DNA from 3 places in the Glutamicibacter sp. NPDC087344 genome. Region 2 is predicted to be linked to each of the others. Evidence: riboswitches for the same ligand, from Rfam matches in the RefSeq annotation. Region 2 holds a riboswitch; each other region holds the start of a gene.
The links. Region 2 has a riboswitch for S-adenosylmethionine ahead of ACIOWL_RS11685 (methionine ABC transporter ATP-binding protein). Riboswitches for the same ligand answer to the same signal wherever they lie in the genome.
Positions count from the first base shown of each region.

Region 1: it holds a riboswitch for S-adenosylmethionine, as region 2 does, so the genes downstream of both, ACIOWL_RS20500 (flavin reductase family protein) here and ACIOWL_RS11685 (methionine ABC transporter ATP-binding protein) in region 2, are expected to answer to the same signal.
Region 3: it holds a riboswitch for S-adenosylmethionine, as region 2 does, so the genes downstream of both, ACIOWL_RS18270 (hypothetical protein) here and ACIOWL_RS11685 (methionine ABC transporter ATP-binding protein) in region 2, are expected to answer to the same signal.

Region 1 is NZ_JBIUXY010000018.1:37,833-41,887, forward strand. It holds gene dnaB (replicative DNA helicase) at 1-962, opposite strand, end outside; gene ACIOWL_RS20500 (flavin reductase family protein) at 1,538-2,038, opposite strand; SAM riboswitch class IV at 2,130-2,246, opposite strand; gene ACIOWL_RS20505 (NAD(P)-binding domain-containing protein) at 2,637-4,055, opposite strand, start outside.
Region 2 is NZ_JBIUXY010000005.1:354,392-358,446, forward strand. It holds gene ACIOWL_RS11680 (methionine ABC transporter permease) at 1-279, opposite strand, end outside; gene ACIOWL_RS11685 (methionine ABC transporter ATP-binding protein) at 276-1,280, opposite strand; SAM riboswitch class I at 1,403-1,491, opposite strand; gene ACIOWL_RS11690 (WxL protein peptidoglycan domain-containing protein) at 1,750-2,778, opposite strand; gene ACIOWL_RS11695 (hypothetical protein) at 2,896-4,055, opposite strand, start outside.
Region 3 is NZ_JBIUXY010000012.1:55,335-59,389, reverse strand. It holds gene ACIOWL_RS18285 (gamma-glutamyl-gamma-aminobutyrate hydrolase family protein) at 1-189, shown strand, start outside; gene ACIOWL_RS18280 (TetR/AcrR family transcriptional regulator) at 232-789, shown strand; gene ACIOWL_RS18275 (thymidine kinase) at 786-1,409, opposite strand; SAM riboswitch class IV at 1,587-1,733, shown strand; gene ACIOWL_RS18270 (hypothetical protein) at 1,753-2,049, shown strand; gene ACIOWL_RS18265 (amino acid permease) at 2,046-3,428, opposite strand; gene kynU (kynureninase) at 3,549-4,055, opposite strand, start outside.

The DNA.
Region 1 (4,055 bases), on a different contig from region 2:
TCGTTACGCTGCTTCAGGCGGCGGCACTTGGCGCGAATTTCCATCATCGACATGTTCGGCGAATCATCGATGAACAGCGGGGCTTCATTCAGCCGGCCCATGGTTGTGGCAATTTTGGTCCACTGCGCATCTTCAACCGAGCCCTTGCGCAGGTCCTGCAACTGGATGGAGGCTTCGGCGGACAACAGGCGCATGGCAATTTCGTTGCGGCCCATTTCCAAGGAGAAAAAGACGGTAGCCATATTGTTTTTGATGGCCGCCGAACGGGCGAAGTCCAGCGCGAAGGTCGACTTACCTACCGCGGGTCGGGCCGCGATGATGATCATCTGGCCGCCCTTCAGGCCCTGGGTCAGCTCATCGAATTCGTAGAAGCCGGTGGGAACACCGGTGATGCCATCGCCCGCGTTGGCGGCGTTCTCGATTTCATCAACGGTGCCTTCGATAATTTCGGACAGGCGGACGTAGTCTTCGCTGCTGCGGGTTTCAGCAACCTTGTAGACCTCGGCCTGCGCCTCATTTACGATGGCGTCAACCTCGCCGTCGGGAGAATAACCCATCTGGACAATGCGCGTCCCAGCGTCAACAAGCCGTCGCAGCACAGCGCGTTCGCGCACGATCTCGGCATAGTACCCAGCGTTTGCAGCGGTCGGCACCTGCTGGATGAGGTTGTGCAGGTAGGCTGCGCCGCCAACGCGCGAGATCTCGCTGCGTTTGGTCAACAGGTCGGCCACCGTCACGGCATCTGCGGGTTCACCACGACCATAAAGGTCGATCACTGCTTCATAGATTGCCTCGTGGGCCGGGCGATAGAAGTCGGTGCCGCGAAGTACCTCGACGACATCGGCGATCGCGTCCTTGGAGAGCATCATGCCGCCAAGAACAGACATTTCCGCTTCGATGTCCTGCGGCGGCTTGCGCCCCGCATCTGATTCGCGCTCTTCGTAGATCGGCTCTGCACTCATTACAGACACTTCCATCCCCTATGTACCCGCTGGGAAACCATTCATGCCACCACGGCAACTGCCTATCATGTCAGCACCAACCGACAGTTAGACCCAATGCTCTTGTGGATAGTCGTTCCCAGTGCCAACACTAGGTGGGTTATTAACAGAGGTAAACCCTGATATCCACAGATTATGTGGATAATCCACCCTCACCTGTGGATTCGCCTGTTCACTACATGGGGACAACCCTGTGGATTACCCCACTTAATAATCAACAAGTAGTCTTTGACTAGTGCGTTTACCTTTGCACAGTTGTGGATAGCAAGTTAATTTTTTCCACTCCCCGCGGGCCTAAAACTGGTTATCAACAGTCAAATTCCCGTATTCATGGTACTTTTTGGGAGTTATCAACCCTCATCAACAGGCTATCCACAAGACTGTGGACAAAATTGTGGATAGACCTTGTGTCATCATTACGCTACAAACCGGCCGCGGTGAAGACCCGAGCCCTCACAGGACTGATTCCCGAACGGCAATTAAAACGCTGCGGCACGAAGGGGGTCCCTTCGTGCCGCAGCGTTGAGTTGGTTCAGTTATACGAGTTCGGGCACTGGCAATGAGTGAAATCGTGAATCGTGGAAAATCTGCGGAGAGTGTTTTGCGACGTCATGACCATGGACTTCGAGGAAAACGACCCAGTGGTCTCCGGCTTCGACTTCGTTGTAGATTGAGGTTTCCAGCCACAGGGTGGATTCTTCGATAAAGAGCGCGCCCTCTTCGGTGTCGCGAGTTGCCACACCGGCAAAACGGTCGCCGTGCTTGGAGGCGATCTGGACGCAGACACCGTCATTGCGTTCACTGAGCACCGAAACACCAATGCGCCCCGCCTGGCGAAGCTTCGGCCAGGTGTTGGAAGTCTTCTGCACCGCAAACATCACCAGTGCTGGTTCGAGCGAAACTCCAACGGTGAATGAGGAAGCAATGATGCCGGTTTTTTCGCCGTCAATCACCGCGCAGAGAGCGGCAATACCTGATGGGTGCTGAGCGAAAACCTTGCGCAAGGTCAGTGGGTCAAGATCCTGGTTTAATGACATGGCTCGATTCCTTCGGGTCGTGCCCACCGAACGCTGGCCCGGGAATCGTGCGGAATTTCTCCTACACAAAACCGATGCCGGCGCACTCGATGTGCGGTATTTGTGCCACGCAGTCTTGCGCGGGACCGAATCCTCACCTGGAGCACCCCACTACCGTTGAGAGGGTTGCCGGCCAGCAAGCCAGGGCTTATAGCTGACGCTCTTGATTCTGGTTAGAACAATATTGGTGATTACGCCGAACGGTCAAATATTTCGCTTCTTAAATCTCAATACTCAAGGATTCATTCGACTTGCCAGGGAGCCATGGTGTCACAATCGTTCAATTATTCGTTAGCCCTTTGAATTAGCTGATGTTCGTGTTGGGGTTTCAGCCCTGTTTCCATTTGCCGATAGCCGGCCGCCCGATCCGGCCGACCACCACGCACCGACTGGAAACTGACTGGACCGGCATTTACAACCGCTTGGTCCAGGACAAGGGTGGCTCGGCGCGCAAACCAAGCGCCCTTGTCCTGGACCAGCCGACCAGCCAAAGACTCGGCCCGCCCGGTCGCGGTGTGTTATCAGGCGGGCCGCAGCCCTCTCAGACGCGTCTTGCGCGTCAGAGCGTATGAAAGCTTTCGGCGAGCGCGTAGACCGGGGTTTCCAGCCCCTCATAGCGGGCCTTGAGCTGGATTCCCAAGTACTTGGAGTAGTGGCGGGACTGGTGCAGGTTGCCGCCGTGGAACCACAGATTCTTGACCCGGGTCGGTTTCCACATGTTGCGCAGCTCCCCTTCCCACGGCCCGGGGTCCTTGGTGGTTCCCGAGCCCAGTCCCCAGCATTTGCCTACCTCGTCGGCGACTTCCTGGGAGATGAGTTTGGCCGCCCAACCGTTCATGGACCCGTAGCCGGTCGCGTAAACCACCGCGTCGGCAGCCAGTTCGGTGCCGTCGGCCAACACCACGGAATGCTCGGTGAGGTGCGAGACCTCGCCCTTGGCCAGCGCGATGGACCCGTCGGCTACCAGTTCCGAGGCTCCAATGTTGATGTAGTATCCCGAACCGCGGCGCAGGTATTTCAGGAACAAGCCCGAATCATCGTCGCCGAAGTCCAGGTCGAATCCCGCGTCGGTGAGCGACTGGTAGAACTGTTCGTCGTCCTTCCGGATCTGGGCGAAGGCTGGTTTGTGGAACTCGGGCAGTACTTTGTAGGGGATCGAGGCAAAGATCAGGTCGGCGGTGTTGTGGTCGATCCCGTTGGCCAGCGCCTCCTCCGAGTACAGCGGGCCCAGCACGGTTTTCATCAGTGATTCAGAACGGACAATGTGGGTGCTGGAACGCTGGACCATCACCGGTTTGGCGCCGTTGTGCACCAGATCGGCGCAGATGTCGTGGGCTGAATTGTTTGCCCCGATCACCACCACATTCTTGCCGCGATAGGCTTCGCCTCCTGGGTGGGTCGAGGAGTGGTTCTGCTCCCCGGCGAAGATCTCCTGACCCGGGTAGCTGGGGAGATTGGGGATTCCGGACATCCCGGTCGCCATCACCAGGTGGGTGGGGCGCAGGGTCATCGGTTCGCCCTCGCGGGTCACCTCAACGATCCAGCCTTCTGATTCCGGGTCTTTGCGTGCGCTGACCGCCTCGGTCAGGGACCAATAATCCAGTTCCATGAGTTTGGTGTAGCACTCAAGCCAGTCGCCCATCTTGTCTTTCGGGGTGAATACCGGCCAGTGGTCCGGGAACTCGATGTACGGCATATGGTCGTACCAGACCGGGTCATGCAGGGCCAGGGAATGGTACCGCGAACGCCATTGGTCTCCGGGCTTGGGATGTTTGTCTATGATCAGCGCCGGCACCCCCAGACGCTTCAGGCGCGCGCCGAGGCCAATGCCGCCCTGCCCGCCGCCGATGATCAGCACATAGGGCTGTTCGGTGATGCCCAAGGACTCTTGGGTCTGCTTGCGCCGGTCCAACCAGTTTTCCGAGACCATGGCAGAACCGTGATCGGCTCCCAGCGCACGGCGTGGTCCCGATGGCTC
Region 2 (4,055 bases):
GGTAAACGGGATGATGGCTGCCATCAGAACTAGGAAGGGCAGCGAACGTCCCATGTTCGCAATCCAGCTGAGAACTGCGTGCACCTTGGGTCGCGGGAACAGTCCGTGCCGGTCCGTGTTGTAGAGCGCAACACCCATCAGCCCACCGACGCTGATCACCAGGGCCATAACAATTCCCACCATGGCCCAGGTTTGACCGTAGGCCGGCAGGAGCAGGGCGAGTAGTTCATTCCACGGGGTATCCGTGCCAACTGCCGCGCTTTCGAATGGGAACCTCATACGGCAACCTCTTCACGTTCGTGTTCCTGGACCGTGGCCCGCAGACCCCATCCGGCCAGAATCTGGGTGACCTGCTCCGCTCCGGCGCCCTCGACCCCAATGCTGATACGTCCCAGCGTTCCGTCATGGTGCGCCTCGACTGAACCGCCAAGCAAGGCAACACGAATTCCGTGCTCAATACCCAGTCTGGAAATCCAAGCTGGATCAACACGGTCGTTGAGGTAGGCGACGGTCATTGAGTAGGCGAAGCCCTGCGGCAATTTTTCCGCACGCAACGGCAACAGTTTTGAACCGGTCTCGGAACCGGGGTTGGCAACCAGTTCGTGAAGCTGTCCGTACTCGGCGATGCGGCCGCCATCGAGTTGCGCAACGTTGTCCGCGACATGGCGGACAACGTCCATCTCATGGGTGATCAGGATGATTGCCAGACCGAGATCGGTACGCAACGAATCAAGCAGTTCAAGCACTTGTTGTGTTGATTCCGGGTCCAAACCAGAGGTCGATTCGTCGGACAGCAGCAACCGCGGCCGCAGTGCCAGCGCACGAGCAATTCCGACACGTTGCCGTTGGCCGCCAGAGAGCTGGCCGGGGTACGAATTTGCGCGGTCAAGCAGTCCAACACGATCCAGCAGTTCAGCTACTCGGTCGGTCATCTCACCGTGTACCACGCCGAGATTTCGCAGGGGAAGCGCAACGTTTTCTGCAACGGTCATCCGCCGCAGCAGGGCCGAGTTCTGGAAGATTGTCCCAATTGCGCGGCGCTCAGCGCGTAGGCTCTTGCCCGACAAGGACGTCAGGTTCTTGCCATCAATTAGAATCTGGCCGCTGCTTGGTTTCTCCAGCAGAGAGATGCAGTGCGAGAGTGTCGATTTCCCGGCGCCGGAGGGCCCGACGACGGCGGTAATGGAACCGGCGTCAACACTCAGATCGATACCCTTGAGAACTTCAACCCGCCCCTGGGCTGAGTCGTAGTGTTTATGGAGATCCCTGATCTCAATCATGAGATTTTCCCTCCGTGATAGTACGAGTACATGCTCTCCCCTGGTGATTACACCTAGAAGCTCTATCAACAAACTGAACTGTGCACGGACGAAGCCGCGCACGGGCCAGAGTCATTGTGAATGCTCCATCGGTCCTGGCCTTAGCACCGGCCCCGCGGGGTGGTTGCTGCGACGTCTTCGAGCCAGATCTCTCGGTCGCTCTGGATGGTGTGGTGTTCTGCTTTATCGCTTGAACTCTTCAAGTCTGTAACTTGCGTCTGATCAGTCGCAAGAGTTACGTAGTAACTTCGTCATGTTGCTACTTTGCAGACCTCTTTAGCCTGAAAATACGTAATACTTTCCGTCACGAAAGGACATGTGTCGTTAAAAGAAGCCGAGGGTACGGCTGTACTTGGCGACAAGCGTGAATATCGTCTAGGTCCTTAAATGTAGGAAGCCCCAGCGAATCGCTGGGGCTGATCATAAATTCCTACTCGCGGGAGGCAGAGGCGGTGGGTTTCGCGTCATCTGCTTCGTCGTCTTCGTCTTCGTAGACGTACTCGTATCTCCGACTTCGGACCACCGCGACAATTACGACCGCGATGATGATCAGCAGCAGGATTCCAACCCATCCGGCTGGGAAGGTCCAGAACGTGCCATTCACGACTACCGGCTCTCCGGGAACCGAATCAATGCCTTCCGGGGTCAGCGTGACTTCATACTGCTGCCAGATCAGTGGCCACAGCCCGGGAACTTGCGATGCGAGATCCACGGTGGCACCGGGAAGCATCTCTTCAAGCGCAATAGTTTGAGTACTGCTGCCCAAACCGAACAAGCCTGAAATCTTGACCGTGTAGTTCCCGCGCGCACGCAGGGTTCCGTCGTTGGTAACCTGAGCCGCAAAATCCGCCGAGACCGGCGCGAAAGGATTCCAGGCGATAGGTGCGCTGAGATCAACGTTATCCATGCCCAGGGCCATGGTTCCTTCGCCGCCAACACGCACCGCCAACTGTGTTGCCAGTCGCTGGTCAACGGCAACCGCGGCTCCCGAACTGGAGTCGATGTAGGAAGAAATCATGCCGCCAACGTAGTCACCGGGTTGCGCGTCCTCGGGAATGCTCAGCGTAAAATCGACTTCCGTTTCTTCACCGGCGGCCAGGGTAACGGTGGATTCATCCGCTTTCAGCCAAGCTCCGATGTTTTGCGATGGTTCCGAAGCTGGCAAGAGTTCGAGTGCACCATTGGCCGAGGTCTGTCCGTCGGCACCGTACACCGAGAGTTCCAACGGATTAACACCATAGTTGGTGATCTGAAAACTATCTTCGACGCTATCCCCCGGATCAAGCTCATAGGAAAAACTTGAACGATCCTCATCGCCGCCGGGGTTGATCCCCCACGAAATGTCATCGGCTTGGGCTGCCGGCACAGCAACGGTAGCCGTGGCAACAAGCGCAGCGCAGGCGGCGCCCATCATGAGCCGTGCGGCTTTAGAACGGGAGACTGGGCGGTTCGAAAACATGTTTTCCTTGCGGGGTAAAGCGGTGTGGTCGTCGCAGTCAAACTGTCAACGTGAAAGTGATACGGTGTCCGGCCAACCGTCGGTTGGCCGGACACCGCTAGGTACTACTGCCTGATGTTACTTCTGGATAGCGGTAACGGTCAGGGTCGAGGTGTAGTCACCGGCAGGAGCGTCGGTCGGTGCCAGCAGGTGCACACCGGTGTTCAGCTTTGCGGTGGAGGCGCCGGTAGCCGAAGCCATGGTCGAGGTTGCCGACAGGCCGTTGGTGCTACCTGGAACTACGTAAGCACCAAGGGTTACACCGGTACCAGTTGTTGTGCCGCTTGGTGCCCAACCCAGGCCGTTGCCACCGAAGGTATTAGCGCCGTCCTTGAAGTCGGTGGTCTTACCGGTAACGGTCCAACCCTTCGAGTTTTCACGGTTATCGCTCACAGTGATCTCTGGCAAGGTGCCGCTGGCAACAAAACCAATCGACTGCTGAGCAGCGGTACCCAAGCTCAGGCTATTGCCTGCGATGTTCCACTTGAATTCCTTTTCTTCTGGCTCAACCGGCTTCGTAGGAACGTTCACGTCAAGCGTTACGTCCTCGGACTCGGCGACCTGAGGAGTCTCCGGAAGCTCTGGATCTACTGGCACGGTGAAATCAGCTACCCATGCCACGTTCAGCTCGGTGGTTGGCTTACGCGCATCAGCAGCACCACCGGAGGAGAACCAGTACGACTGGGTTCCGGTTTTGCCCTGGAACTCAACGAAGTCAGCTGGGAACGAGCCCCAAATCCCAGCTGGCTTTTGCTGGGCGACGCTGGATGGAGCCGCCACTTCAAGGTATTCAGGGGTTGAGTTAAACCCTGCTTCCGTCAGCTCGACACCCTTCAGGTTAGCAAGAGTGATCTCTTCGCCTGGGATCTCAATCCACTTGCTGGTGTCATTCATATCAGCCTGGTAGCCCGAAGCGGTAGCCTTCAGCGTTGCCGTGCCATCTTCTGCGACGGTCAGAACCGGGTTGGTAGCGGACCAGTAGGTCATGCCGCTGTAGAACACCGAGGTGAAGGAACCGGTCCATGAAACAGTTGCCTCACCAGTTTCCGGATCAACGCTGCCGGTACCGTTGCTCAGCACAACCTTGTTGTTGCTGACCTTCTGGTTAGCACCGGTGCCGGTGGTGACTGCCGAACCGTCACCGGTCTGGCACTTGGTATCCCAATCTGGGGTCATGGTGCCGCCGTTTGGGCCGTCCTTGATGATGCTGACGTTGCCTTCAGAAGCCTTGTAGAAGC
Region 3 (4,055 bases), on a different contig from region 2:
TCCGCTGATGGGGTGATTGAAGCGGTGGTTCACCACACCGCCAAGCTCACCGGGGTGCAGTGGCACCCAGAGCACTCGCAGACGGCAGACACCCAGCTGGGCCCGCTGATCCAGCGTTTGGCCCGGCAACTCGGCCACCACGCACCGGCACCACGTAACACCGCGGAAAATCAGCTGGTTGACGCCTAGTCGCCGCGCCCTGAGTTAATGCCGTGCGTCTAGACTTGAGGCATGGCATTGACTCAGTTAACGGTCGTGGATACCGCGGTCGACATCCTGCAACAGTTCGGATTGGCTGATTTGTCGATGCGTCGCCTGGCCAAGGAACTTGATGTCCAGGTGGGTGCCCTGTATTGGCACGTCAAAAACAAGCAGGAGCTGCTGGCTCAGGTAGCCGCGAAACTGCTGAACACCCCCGCATTATCCGTCCGGGCCGATGACTTCGCCACGCCCAGCGAGGCGGTGCTGCAGTTGATGCGCAAACTGTACCTGGCACTGCTGCCTATCCAGGACAGCCCCGAGGTGATTGAGGTTGCCAGCGCCATGCAGGTTGAATCCTTGGAGCCGGTGCTGCAGTTGCGTGCCTTGTTGCAGCAGGCCGGGCTGGGCGAAGACCAGGCGCGCTTCGGCCAGCAGTTGCTGTTGAATCATGTGTTGGGTTCGGTGGCCTACCGCCAGAACCTGATCCAGCTGGACGTGAATTCATCGGAAAGCGACGGGTTCGATTGGGGTCTGCAGCGGGCCGTCGCCGGGCTGCTGTTCCCGGAATCCGCTGAGCGTTTAGGCTAACCGAGTTTTCCGCCGGATAGTTCCAGATAACAGGCGGCGCACAACGATTCGTACCAGACGTCTTCACCGTCGATTGCCACCTGGTTCCCGTCAAACACCACCTGTTGCCCGACGCGACGGGTATTAAACATTGCCTTGCGCCCGCACCGGCAGATGGTTTTCAGCTCCTCCAGCGAGTGAGCCAACTCCATCAACCGGGCCGACCCCGGAAACGCATGGGTCCGGAAATCGGTGCGGATACCGTAGGCAAGCACCGGCACGTTATCAAGGACCGCAATCCGCAAGAGGTCATCAGCCTGTTCACGGCTCAAGAACTGGGCTTCATCCACCAGCAGGCAGGCCACCGGTGGTGCGTCAATGTGCGGAACCAGCGCCTGCGGGTCATCGCCGGAGGCCAGCGTGGCGAACTGCTCACGGAGGTTATCCATGGGACCCACAATCAGGTCCACGGCTCGGCTCAGGCCGAGCCGGGACACAATCGAGCTGTCCCCCTTGGTATCCACTCCGGGTTTGGCCAACAAGATCCGTTGCCCGCGCTCCTCATAGTTGAATGCGGCCTGCAGCAAACTCGTCGACTTGCCCGAGTTCATTGCCCCGTAGCGGAAATACAGTTTGGCCACGCTCGCCCCTCGCTAAATTCTTCGGCCTGCCAACGGCAGGCCACCTATGATTTTAGCCCTCCGGGCTCCGTGGAAGATGACGTGCCGTGTCGCCCGGCGAATCTTTGTGAAGCATCGATACACCTTGCGGGCAGAACTCTTCCATCCTGTCGGCATCGTTTTATACCATGAAGACAGCTTCACGAGATCTGATCGCTGGGAATCCACAAGGGTTCTTGGCAAGGCTCCGACCGATCAGGCGCCAACCCCACACAGTTGTACGGCGGGTGGCTCGGATGACGAAGCGGCCCGTGGCACACCAGGTGTTTCGGGCAAGGACAACAAGTTGCAAAGGTGTGTTCCCATGCACAACACCACATATGCAGGTTCCCTCGAAACCTCGAACCTGATCAATCCGCTGCCCCGCTTCGCCAACGACTGGATCAGCGCCTGGCTGCAATTCGACAGCGGAACCGGGCTGCTTCATATCGGCGCCGGGCCGCGCGAATGGATTCTTGAACCGGTTGACCCGTTGAAGTTGAGCTCCGCGGTGGATTCGGGAATCCAGGTTCAAGGGCAGTTCAATCCCGGACTGAAGATCGCCTTGATTCCGGGCTCCCACCAGCTGGTGGGAAGCTCATTTTTCCGGCTGCGCGCCTAATTCCGGCCCACGTCGGACCGGCGGGCGAAAACCAGCCAATACAACGCCGACATGACCAGCACAAACGGAACCCCGAAAATCAGAGTGAACTTGAATTCCGGGACAAACAGCGTAGTGAGCAGCAGCCCGCCAAGCAATACCGCGCCGAGGACGGAGGCTGCCGGGTAGCCCGGCAGCCTGAAGTTCAAGGTGCCCTGCTCAGCGCTGATCTGGCGGCGGAATTCGACGTGGGTTAACAGGATCATCAGCCAGGTGGCCAGCGCGCCGAAGGTGGCTAGGGACATCATCAACCCGAACCCGCTTTCGGGCGCCAGGCCAACGGCGAGGGCCGCCACGGCGATTCCTCCGCCGGACATCCAGACTGCGTGCACCGGGGCGCCGGCGCGGCTGGTGCGCTGGGCCAGTTTCGGTGCGTGTCCGGCCGCGGCCAGCGAATGCAGCATCCGGGTCGCCGCGTACAGCTGGGCGTTCATGGCGGATAACGCGGCGATGATCAGCACAAAATTCAGCACCGATGCGGCGAAAGGAATACCCACCTGGTTCATCACGGTCACAAAGGGCGACCCGCCGGCTACCAGCTCGCTGGTGGGGGCAATGGCCAGGATCAGAGCCATGGTCAAAACGTAAAACAGCAACAACCGCAGGAACGACACTTTAAACGCCTTGCGTACCGCGAGCTGAGGGTTGTGCGCCTCCGCGGCGGCAATGGAGATCGCTTCGATTCCCATGTAGGAGAAGATCGCGACGATCACCGCGCTCCAGGTCCTCGAAAGGCCATGAGCGAAAAAGCCCGAGTCAACGGTGTAGTTGGCGAATCCGAAACCGTCGTGCGGATCATGGAAAACCAACCAGGCGGCGATGATGATAAACGCGATGACCGCGAACACCTTGATCGCGGAGAACCAGTACTCGGTGGTTCCGAAGACCCTCACGCTGGAAAAGTTCACCGCCAGCAGGGCGGCAGAAAAAAGCAGCACCCAGAGCAGCCCGGGAACCTGCGGGAACCAGAACTGCATGTACTCCCCGATGGCGCTGACTTCCGTGCCAACCGCGAAAATCAATGCGGACCAGTACATATACTTGGTCAGGTAGCCGGCGTAACGGCCAAGATATTTTTCGGCATACACCCCGAATGAGCCAGCCACCGGTTGCTTGACGGTCATTTCGGCAAGCGCTCCCATGACCAGCAGCGCAATCACCCCGCCGAGCACATAGCTGAGGATCACCGAGGGACCTGCCATCGCGATGGCAAGCTTGCTCCCGGCAAAGAGCCCGGTGCCGATGGCGCTGCCCAAAGCGATCATGGCCATCTGCGCTGGAGAAAGCGACTTCTTCAGGCCGGTGCTTGGCCTCCCGGTTCCAACCGGCTGTTGCGCCACTGCTACTCCCTACGACGTGCCTAGGCGGCGCGTGGAATCTGCACACACGCCGCCACTAAGCGTACTCGGGAGCCAAAACCCCGGATTTCCGTTGAAGATCCGGGGTTTGGCAGATTGCGCCTAGGTCACGGCGTTTCGCAGGGAGTACTCTTCGCGTTGCCAGGCGTTGGTGTGCAGAATCTCACGCAGGATCTGCACCGCATCCCAGATATCGGTGCGCGAGATGTACAGCGGGGTGATGCCAAAACGCAGCACCTCGGGTTCGCGGTAGTCACCGATCACGCCCCGGGCAATCAGGGCGGCCATGATTTCGTAACCGTGTTTGTGGCGGAAACTCACGTGGCTTCCGCGCTGGGCATGCTCGCGCGGGGTGACCAGTTCAAACCCGAATTCTGCGCAGTGGGTTTCCACCAGCTCAATCAACAGGTCGGTCAGCTCCAGCGAGGTCGCCCGCACCGCGGCCATGTCGGCTTCCAACGCGATATCCAGGCCCACCTCGATCATGGCCAGGGATGTCACCGGTTGGGTGCCGCACATAAACCGGCGCACGTCCTTGGCCGGGGTGTAGCTTTCCTCCATGGCGAACGGCGCGTTGTGGGACCACCAACCGGACAGTGGCTGCCAGAA